2 regions of the Paenibacillus sp. N22P23 genome follow, and region 1 is predicted to be linked to the other one. Evidence: predicted binding sites of a transcription regulator. Region 1 holds the regulator's gene; the other holds the start of a gene.

Region 1 (5,098 bases):
ATGCACGTGCCTTCGCAGCGATTACGAACCCAACTGTAAATTCGTACAAGCGTCTGGTACCAGGCTATGAGGCGCCTTGTTATGTAGCATGGTCTGCGAGCAACCGCAGTCCGATGATTCGGATTCCGGCTTCACGCGGTCTCAGCACACGGATTGAAGTGCGCAGCCCAGACCCTGCGGCTAATCCATACCTAGCGCTTGCAGTTATGCTTAAAGCAGGTCTTGACGGTATCCGCAACAAGACTCCGCTGCCGGCTCCAACTGACCGTAACATCTACGTGATGACGGATGAAGAGCGTATTGAAGAAGGCATCCCGAGCTTGCCGGATGACCTGAAAGAAGCATTGACGGAGCTGCTTCGCAGCGAAGTGATTTGTGAAGCGCTTGGCGACCATGCGCTTGCACACTTCTATGAGCTTAAAGAAATCGAGTGGGACATGTACCGTACGCAAATCCACGAGTGGGAACGCGATCAGTACCTGACGCTCTACTAGAACCGGAAACCCTTGACGCCTCTGGCGTTGAGGGTTTTTTTGTGTCTGAGGATGGAAGTGTTTCCGCACTTGTACCTCTCAATCCGCATAGTATGCCACAACAGTAATACATGAAGGAGGCAGCGAGTGTGAAGGAGAGGGCGGCGACAAAAGCGGAAAAACAGTTTCGGCTTACCGGGGCGATATTATCACATGTAGCAGCAACAATGGTGCCATTCTTAAGGAAGATCGCACTGAATTATACCTATGCACTGAAATGGTCCAAGGCTATTCGAGGCGCGGATTTGGATACCTTATCCGCTCTGTTTAAGTCGGTAGTGCCTTCTGCAAAGTTAAACGGCTTCTCGACGAATGCGATTGGCTATTTCTTCGATTTCGAGTTTCCGGAGCCTATCCTTCAATATTCCATTGGAACGACGATTCCACCGGGGACAACGCAATTCACGTTCTCCACTCCGATTCATAGAGCGATTGCAAGAGCAGTTCTGCCCTTCTATAAAGCACTTCTATGTTCTTCAACTTACGCAGCTGCGGTAGCTGCGGCTGTGAACAACAACAATCGAACACGGCTATCCTATTTGATTCGACAAAAAGTAACGGCATATGCGCTTAAATCGATTCAGATTGATTTCTCCGGCATAGCCTTAAGTTTCAAGTACAAGAGCAGTAAATTCACTTATCGTCATTTGTTATTCCGTGAAATTGTAGGTTAGCTGACATTGCGGAGGTACATCTACGAGGGGAGGACCGAAAAGGGGCATTTCTTATCGCTGCTGCAGCGATAAGAAATGCCCCTTTGTTTCGTTCATTTAGTGGATGTCGCGGAAAAGTCCAATGACTTTACCGAGTATGGATACATTACGCAGACGAATAGGTTCCATCGTCGAGTTCTCCGGTTGAAGACGGATATGGTCCTTCTCTTTATAGAAGGTTTTCACAGTAGCTTCGTCTTCTTCAGTCATCGCTACGACGATATCGCCGTTCGAAGCGGTTTGCTGTTGGCGGACAATGACGTAATCGCCGTTATGAATGCCTGCTTCGATCATACTCTCTCCAACAACGCTAAGGATAAATACGTTGTGGTCACCAACCTTGTCAGCTGGAAGGGGGAAGTAATCTTCGATATTCTCTGTTGCCGTAATCGGTACACCGGCAGTTACCTTACCTACTACAGGGACCTTTGCAATGGAGAGAGGGAATGGAATCTCGTTGTCTTCGCCGTCCAAAATCTCAATCGCGCGAGGTTTGGTTGGATCGCGGCGAATAAGGCCTTTCTTCTCCAGGCGATCAAGATGGCCGTGAACAGTTGAGCTGGAAGCGAGTCCGACCGCTTCGCCAATCTCACGAACGGAAGGCGGATAGCCTTTCTCGCGTACTTCCGTCTTAATGAATTCTAGTATCGCCTGCTGGCGGTTTGAAAGTTTCGACACCGGAATCACTCCAAAGTTTCATTTGTGTCAAATTATAGCACAGAACCGGAGTTCGTACAAACATAAGTTCGAGAAACACAAGTTCGCATATTTTCACGAACAAATGTTCCAATTGCGCTTGACTGCAAACAAGCGTTCGTGTTATTCTAAATTTAACAAAAACAGAACAAACGTTTGGGGTGCTGGTGAATGATGACAACAATGTCCACTTACTCTTCTACTTATAAAGGTGAAACTCGCAATACACGCGCTGTGAAGCGTACTTGGCAAGAGAGAAGAACAGAACGTTTACTAATGAGGCTAGCCGTTGCTACATTGTTTTTCGTACTGCTTTTCACAGGATTGTCACTGATGACAAGCCAAGCTAACAGTGAGCATCCGACAGCACCTACTGCTTCGGAGCAGATCGTCATTGTTGGCTCCGGTGACACACTTTGGAATATCGCTAGCAGTATTCGCAAGGAAGGTGAAGATATTCGTCATGTTGTTTTCGACTTGAAACAACGGAACAACTTGACCTCTAGCTCGCTGCAAGCCGGACAATCCTTAATTATTCCTGCCGAATAACTAGATGATATACCGCATCTACTTCTATAATAGGAATACATACTTACAAGAACGTTCTATAAGCATCTGCATTCACAAGTCTGAGCCCCCGTTGCTCAGGCTTTTTTCATTTTCGTGGTATAACGTATAAATAGGGTGAACTTGACGTGATGGAGCGCGGTCAAGACTAGTGGAATCAAGCGCTGGAGAGGTCCATTTCGCCTTGACAATGGGCAATTAAAAATGTCAAAGTAAAGAATGACATGTTGGCCGATTCAGGAAAGGAGCATAATGGATATGGAGAAGATCATCGCCCGTATTAATGAATTATCCAGAAAGAACAAAACAGTAGGGTTATCCCCGGAGGAACTGGTCGAACGCGACGAGCTTCGCCGTCTATATCTTGAGAATTTCAAGAAAAACTTCCGTAATCAACTCGATACCATTAAATATGTGGAGGATGAAGAGGACGGGGACGATACGATCAAGCATTAGCAGCAGTCTATTCGAAGGAGGACATGTAGCATGCAATATCGTTTACTTGGCCGAAGCGGTTTAGCCGTATCGGAGCTTTGTTTAGGTACAATGACGTTCGGTAACACGACGAGCGAGACGGATTCGATAGAGATGATGAATCGTTTCTTCGAGAAAGGCGGCAATTTCCTCGATACTGCGAACGTATATGTTTCCGGGCGTTCTGAAGAGATTGTAGGTAAGGCGATAAAAGATAGACGCTCCGAAGTTGTACTCGCAACGAAAGTGAGATTTGCGACCGCAAACCATCCAAACGGCGTTGGTGTTTCCAGAAAGCATATTATGGATGCTGTTGAAGCAAGCTTGAAGAGACTGGATACCGACTATATCGACCTCTACCAAGTTCATGTATGGGATCACGCTACACCGATCGAAGAGACGCTTCGCGCGCTCGATGATCTGGTTACATCAGGGAAAGTTCGTTATATCGGCTGTTCCAATTTCTTCGCATGGCAGCTCATGAAGTCTTTGTCTACGAGCGATTGGAATCGTTATGTTCGTTTTATCTCGATTCAACCGCAATACAGCCTGGTTAGTCGTGAGATGGACCGCGAGATGTTGTCTTTGTGCTTGGAAGAGAATGTAGGTATTATTCCTTGGGCACCACTAGGCGGCGGATTTCTGACAGGCAGGTACACACAAGATGAGCCTGTAAGTGGAAGATTAACTTCCAAGCAAGGTGAGAGCTCGTGGGCAAATCGTGCTAGCGAGGATAATTTCGCAGTGCTTGAAGCAGTCCTAAGCGCAGCGAAAGAACTGGATCGAACACCTGCTCAAGTCGCGCTGTCATGGCTGCTTCAACGTAAAGGGATAACGTCTCCAATCTTTGGCGCTAGCACATTGGAACAGTTTGAAGAAAATATGGGTGCTATCGGTTGGACGATGCCGGATTCAGTATGGAACAAGCTGGACGAAGTAAGCGCATTGCCTAGCGAATATCCGAACCGTTTTATTGCGAAATTCGCTAGACCGATCTAACTTAGAGCAAGCAGATTTACAGCGTGTTTAAGATTATGAAGGAGGAACACCCTTGTCAAGATCGTGGGAACGTAAAGTACAGAAGAACCAAGCAGAAATTAACAAACAACGTAAGAAGCATGGAAAGGCGCCGCTTATGGCGGCCAAATCAAGTGCAGAGAAGCTCGACACCTATAAAGGAAGAAGCTACTTGATGCCAGCATTTCTGCTGCTGTTCATCCTTTTCTATGTGATCGTAACGGTTACTGCTGATACGTATAAGCAGACAGGTAACATGTTCTGGCTGACAGTAGCGTGTTATGTCATCTTAGCTTTGCTCTTCACGCTGCGCCGCCCGTATCTTTCGGTCGGCGGTGACTTTATTCGTTCCCGTCGCTTCACCGGTGATCGCTCGATTTATGTGAGCAACATAAAGGCCATTACCTCGCAGAAGGGCTACATAGTCGTTGAGCAGCATAAAGGCGGAAACTGGGTGTTCTCGCGTGTAATCAACCGTTTCCCGACGGATCAGATGTCGGAGCGTTTGCGGACGTTTTCCGCGCAGCATGGTATTGCATTTACTGAAAAATAATTCGGAAGTGGAGTGCAGACACAATTATGGCTAAACAAGCAGTCTTATTTGATCTCGACGATACACTATTATGGGATGACCGAAGTGTACAGGAAGCATTTGATGCGACCTGCCAAACTGCTGCAGCACAAACCGGAGTAGATGCGAAAAGCTTGGAAGAAGCCGTTCGCCGTGAAGCTCGCGCGCTCTATGAATCCTATGAAACGTTCCCATTCACCAAAATGATCGGAATCAATCCGTTTGAGGGGCTATGGGCGAACTTTCTGGAGGGGGAACAAGAAGAGTTCCGCAAGCTCCAGCAGCTCGCTCCGGCCTATCGCCGCGAAGCTTGGACACTGGGCCTAAAGGCATTAGGCGTGGACAATGCAGAGCTGGGAGCTCAGCTAGCAGAGCAATTCCCTGCTGAACGTCGCAGTCGTCCCTATGTATATGAAGAGACGTTTGCAATCTTGGACCAGCTGAAAGGAAAGTACAAGCTTCTGCTGCTGACGAACGGATCACCTGATCTGCAGCGCGAGAAGCTGGCAGGCGTTCCGGCGATCGTG
Region 2 (5,098 bases), on a different contig from region 1:
TTATTCCACGCCGCAGCCCCCGGTTATAATAGGGGCTTTATGTATTTTCGGAGTTACCTTTTCATATAGAAATCGTGTTTGCCGGTGGTAATCTGCTTGATGGTGCATCTGCACTATATTCTCAGCCGAGCCAGCCATTACATATATCATGTTCCACCACCGCATGCTATGGTCATGGGTGGAGGTTATTGCTTATGCTTAATCAACCGATAAAACCAATGCTGCTACAACCTTTGACGCCAGAGAAGATTAAATCAAGCTGGCTGTCGAGTCTGAAATGGGATGGTTTTCGCGTCCAAATTCACTATTCCGCCGGTAATGTGCGAGCGTTCACTCGTCACGGCACAGAAGTAACCGACCGTTTTCCAGAGCTCCAACAAATCAAATTAAATGCAAAGTCAGCGATACTTGATGGAGAATGCATTGCATTCGATCTTACCCAGATTGCCGATCAGACAAAATATTGGTGGGACGACGCAATGACGCGATTTAATACAAAGAAACCTGCAGCAGTTCAGCAAATTTGCAGGACTATAAAGGCTCATTTCCCTGTCTGGGACGTCGTATGGGTGAATGGCGAGTCTGTCACTCAGAAGACATTTCTGCAACGCAGGGAACTGCTTCAAGCGATTGTACCACCGTCAGATGTTGTCTCTGTCACTCCCTTATATGAAAACGGCACACAGCTATTCTTGAACGCTCAACAGCAGGGACTAGAAGGGATAGTCCAGTACAATGGCGATGCACCGTATTATTTAGATTCACGGCCGCAGAACGTCATCGTTAAAGTGAAGGCATATCAATACGCAACTTGCCAGATTTCTTCGATCCGAAAGAAAGAATTTGGGTGGGGTCTGCAGTTAGATGGTAAATATGTCGGCGTTATTGAATTCCCCCCACATCGGGACGTTATACGAGCATTTCACGCCATTTCTAAGCAGATAACAATAGGGGAGAATAAAGAATGGGTCTTCCTTGAAAAAGTCTTGAGCTGCCGGGTAAAATACCAATGCACGACAAAAGATGGAAAGCTCCGTTCTCCTAAATTCGAGGAATTCTGCAGTGCTAGTTCTGTGGTATAATTAAAACAGCGTTTCGCAGAAACTAATCCTTTTTAGAGAGAGGAATTACATTGTTATTACTCGCCGCAACTCCAAGTACGGCACCTGAATATACAGGTGATTGGATCTCATTTTCCGGAAGTATAGTCGGAGCATTAATCACAGTTGTCACGTTTTGGCTTACTCTAAGATATTACAGAGAAAAAGATAAAGCCGATGCTCATGACAAGGAAGTAAAGCAGCGGCTAAGTATTGCGCCATATCTGTATGTGAAGGCTACAATGCTTGATAATCACCAAAATGCTCATTATTCGATAAACTTTAACTCTGCTGAGAACGGTACTATGAACGTTCTTACAAGTACTTTTATTGTTAAAAATGTCGGTCTCGGAACAGCAGTAGAAATTTCTTTTCCAAGGTTATATCCGTTTCCAAATGCCAACGTAAGAGATGCAAATATCATACTTGCTCCTGGAGAGTCCACGACGGTTGAGTTATCAGCTGATTTCAATGGACTCAGGAGCGGGGTAGGGAATACAATTTGGTTAACTTGCAACTACAGTGACCTATTAGGGAATAATTATCAGCAAAGTATTTCGCTGAATATTGATTTAGAAAAAAAATATTTTAGAGTCCAGGGTACTTCTAAACCAGAGTTAAAATCTCTTGAGGATTGAAAATATTTAGTTGTACAATGCCGGAGGCTGCTGCTTCCGGCATTTTTATTTTTTTAGCGGGCTCTCTCATGAAAGCCATTAGTGGAAAAATCCGTATGCACAAAAAATTTCCTTTGATAAAACACACGAGTGTGCCATATAATACATAAACGAACATATGTTCTAATCAGCGGAGGTGGAGCATGCAATTCGACATCGATAAATTACCGAGACATAACATCATGTGCATCGATGCCAAATCGTTCTACGCCAGTGTTGAATGCGTTTTGAGGGGCCTTGATCCCATGACAACGTATTTGGCTGTCGTCGGCGATCTTTCGCGTCGTGGTTCGGTGTGCTTAGCTGCCAGTCCCTTGATGAAAAAACATTATGGCATCAAAACGGGGTCCCGTTTGTTCGAGATTCCTCACGATCCTAAAATTCATATCGTGCAAGCGCGCATGCAGACGTATCTTGATTTTGCAATGGAAGTGCCGAAAATCCTGCAACGGTATATGCCAATCGAATGCATTTGTGTGTACTCCATTGACGAGCTATTCGGGGTACTGGACCACAATATCTTCGGAGACAAATGGAGTGTCGCGCGTGAAATTCAGTATGCTATTAAGACACAACTCGGAATTCCTACTGCAATTGGCATGGGCGATAACTACTTCCAAGCCAAGGCTTGTCTCGATATCCTTGCCAAGAAGAATGTCTCAACTGATTATATAGACGAAGTATCCTATGAGACGTTCGCTCAAAAAATATGGGATCATCCGGTTCGGGACTGTTGGGGTGTCGGCAGCCGGATGGAGAAAAATTTAGCACGAATCGGTATTTTTAAAATCGGTGATCTCGCAAAGGCGAATCTCACCCGAATGAAAGCCCGCTTCGGTATCATTGGCGAGCAGCTCGTTTACCACGCGCAGGGCATCGATCTGACAAATCCTTATTACAAACCAGAGTTGAGCCAGAATTCAATTGTTCAGAAAGGCTTCGGCGCCGGCATCACTCTCCTTCGGGACTATAATTACAGGGATGAAATTGTTACTGCGATCCTCGACCAAACCGAGATTGTCGCCTCGCGTGCTCGAGCGGCAAAAATGACTGGCCGTACGATCAATTTAGCTATCGGTTATTCTGACCAATTAGGGGGCGGGGGATTCAGTAAAGCCCGGACGATATCCGTCCCGACCAATCTTACGCATAAGATGTTCCACGTATGCAAGGAGCTCTTCTACGACAATGACAACAAGACTGCTCCAGTACGCAACATTCACGTTGGCTTGACCAACTTGGTTCCAGATGAAGTCACACAGCTTGACTTGTTCGAGGATGATACAAAAGATCGCCAATTGGCTGAGGCTATGGATAGCATTCGCAAGCGTTTCGGTACAACGGCAATTACCTGGGCACGTAGCTATTCGAATGGCGGAACAGCAATTGATCGGGCCGGAAAAATTGGAGGTCATAATGCATGATTAAAGACCGCGGAAGAATCAAGTGGGCGCCGTTCCTCATCCCAGAGCATAAGAAACGGATCGCCAAGATGTATCAGGCAGAGGATGACGTTGCGCAACCGGTGCTCGATGAGCAAAGACTTGAGGAGCTGCAGGAGAGAATAGCAGAAGCACTTGAAAATAATTCGCTTCTTGTGGTTACTTACTATCTAGACAATCGAATCCGAACCGTAACGGGGAATATTAAAAAGGTCGATTCCATATTAAGCGTGCTTCATCTCTATTCGCCAGATGGAGCAGTGAAACTCCCGCTTCAGTCGATTATTAATCTACAAGTTGACTGGCAGGTTGACTAATCGCCTAAAGCGAAGGTTATTATAGGTTCAGGAGGGATGCATATGTGTGGGAGATTCACAATAACGGCCGAGCTAAATGAAGTCATTGAAGCATTCTCTATCGATGAAGTGAACTACAATTTCGAGAAACGAGTGAACGCAGCTCCTACACAAACGGTCCCGTGCATCGTTGAGCGTGATGGGAAGCGGGTGCTAGAAGGGCTGCGATGGGGTCTTATACCATTTTGGTCAAAAGACGCTAAGATCGCTTACAAGACGATAAACGCCCGCGCGGAAGGCATAGAAAAGAAGCCCGCGTTCCGTCATCTGCTGAAACGGAATCGCGTACTCATAGTCAGTAACGGTTTCCTAGAATGGAAGCAAGAGAATGATCGCAAGCAGCCATACCGCTTTCAATTGGATTCGCGGGGCGTTTATGGGTTTGCGGGCTTGTATGATTCCTGGCAGGATCCATCATCCGGCATTGAGATTAGATCAACAACAATCATCACTACAACACCGAATACTATCGTCGCTGATGTGCACGATCGAATGCCTGTTATTTTGACAGGTCCGGAGGCAGATGATTGGCTAAGTCCACAGATGGAAGAAACTCAAGAAGTTCTGAGTTTTCTGAAGCCGTATCCTGCTGAGCGAATGTTCAAATATCCCGTCTCCAGGGATATAGGTAGCGTGAAGAATAACAGTTTTGATTTGTTAGAGGATATCTCTTTAAATTCGTTGTAATTAATGAACGCCAACACATTATCTGTGATGGAGTTTTTTGATTTAGGTTACTGTTTTGTCTGAACTCGCAGATAAAGAAAAGGTTTGAGGATTACGCGAATTACGCTACGGGACACGTTAGTTCATTTGAAGCCAGTAGCAGTCTAAGACTTTATTTTTCAAGTCTTAGCTCGCTGCTGATTCTTTTTATGGATCAGTTTAAAACTTATTTTTCAAAAGCTACCGATTTTCCACCTTGAAAACCGCGTCAAATCAACAACTCATGTCTAATACTTTATTTTCATCAAACATCTATGATTAGAGAAGCCTGCAGCTTATGCAGGCTTCTTTTTTCATCTTTTGAATCCAGCGAAATTACTATATATAAATAGTATTTTTCAAAATACTACTTAAAAGTATTATTTCTTGATACTCCGGCAAGACTATATGAATTTATCATGTATATCTAGATTCTAGGCGGGAAATAAAGACTAATAACTAATGAATATTAGGAATAGGAGGATAGTATCTTTATGGGGAAAGTTGGTATCAGGGATCACAAATACTATGATCGATCAAAGTATCCATCATGGAAAGAAGAAGAGCATCAAGCACTAATTGATCGTGTGAATTCGGGAGTTCAGGCTGGAAATACAAAGAACGCTGTTTTCAAAGAATTGGCGGTGGAAAAAGGTTTAGCAGCACAAACAATACAGAATCATTATCATCGTGCCATAAAAAAGCTTGGAAAACTAAATAGAAAGCGCCAGTTGCCGGCACGTAAGTTGGCATGGACCGCTGAGAAGGATTCCATGATCCTTGAAGCAGCGAGTAATGGAAATAAGCTGAAAGCATTT

Evidence for each region. The regulator LexA, encoded in region 1, represses DNA repair genes until DNA is damaged. The targets are predictions, from matches to a motif close to CGAACATATGTTCG.
Region 2: a site for LexA is predicted at 1,889-1,902, ahead of AC506A_RS27075 (Y-family DNA polymerase). Genes of this name have one in related genera too.

The regions. Positions count from the first base shown of each region.
Region 1 is NZ_JBXENT010000001.1:1,594,521-1,599,618, reverse strand. It holds gene glnA (type I glutamate--ammonia ligase) at 1-494, shown strand, start outside; gene AC506A_RS07610 (hypothetical protein) at 623-1,207, shown strand; gene lexA (transcriptional repressor LexA) at 1,304-1,924, opposite strand; gene AC506A_RS07600 (LysM peptidoglycan-binding domain-containing protein) at 2,114-2,491, shown strand; gene AC506A_RS07595 (DUF896 domain-containing protein) at 2,762-2,965, shown strand; gene AC506A_RS07590 (aldo/keto reductase) at 2,996-3,982, shown strand; gene AC506A_RS07585 (hypothetical protein) at 4,035-4,553, shown strand; gene AC506A_RS07580 (HAD family hydrolase) at 4,580-5,098, shown strand, end outside.
Region 2 is NZ_JBXENT010000010.1:149,145-154,242, forward strand. It holds gene AC506A_RS27065 (ATP-dependent DNA ligase) at 195-1,082, shown strand; gene AC506A_RS27070 (DUF8453 domain-containing protein) at 1,133-1,738, shown strand; gene AC506A_RS27075 (Y-family DNA polymerase) at 1,921-3,201, shown strand; gene AC506A_RS27080 (YolD-like family protein) at 3,198-3,536, shown strand; gene AC506A_RS27085 (SOS response-associated peptidase) at 3,579-4,262, shown strand; gene AC506A_RS27090 (hypothetical protein) at 4,775-5,098, shown strand, end outside.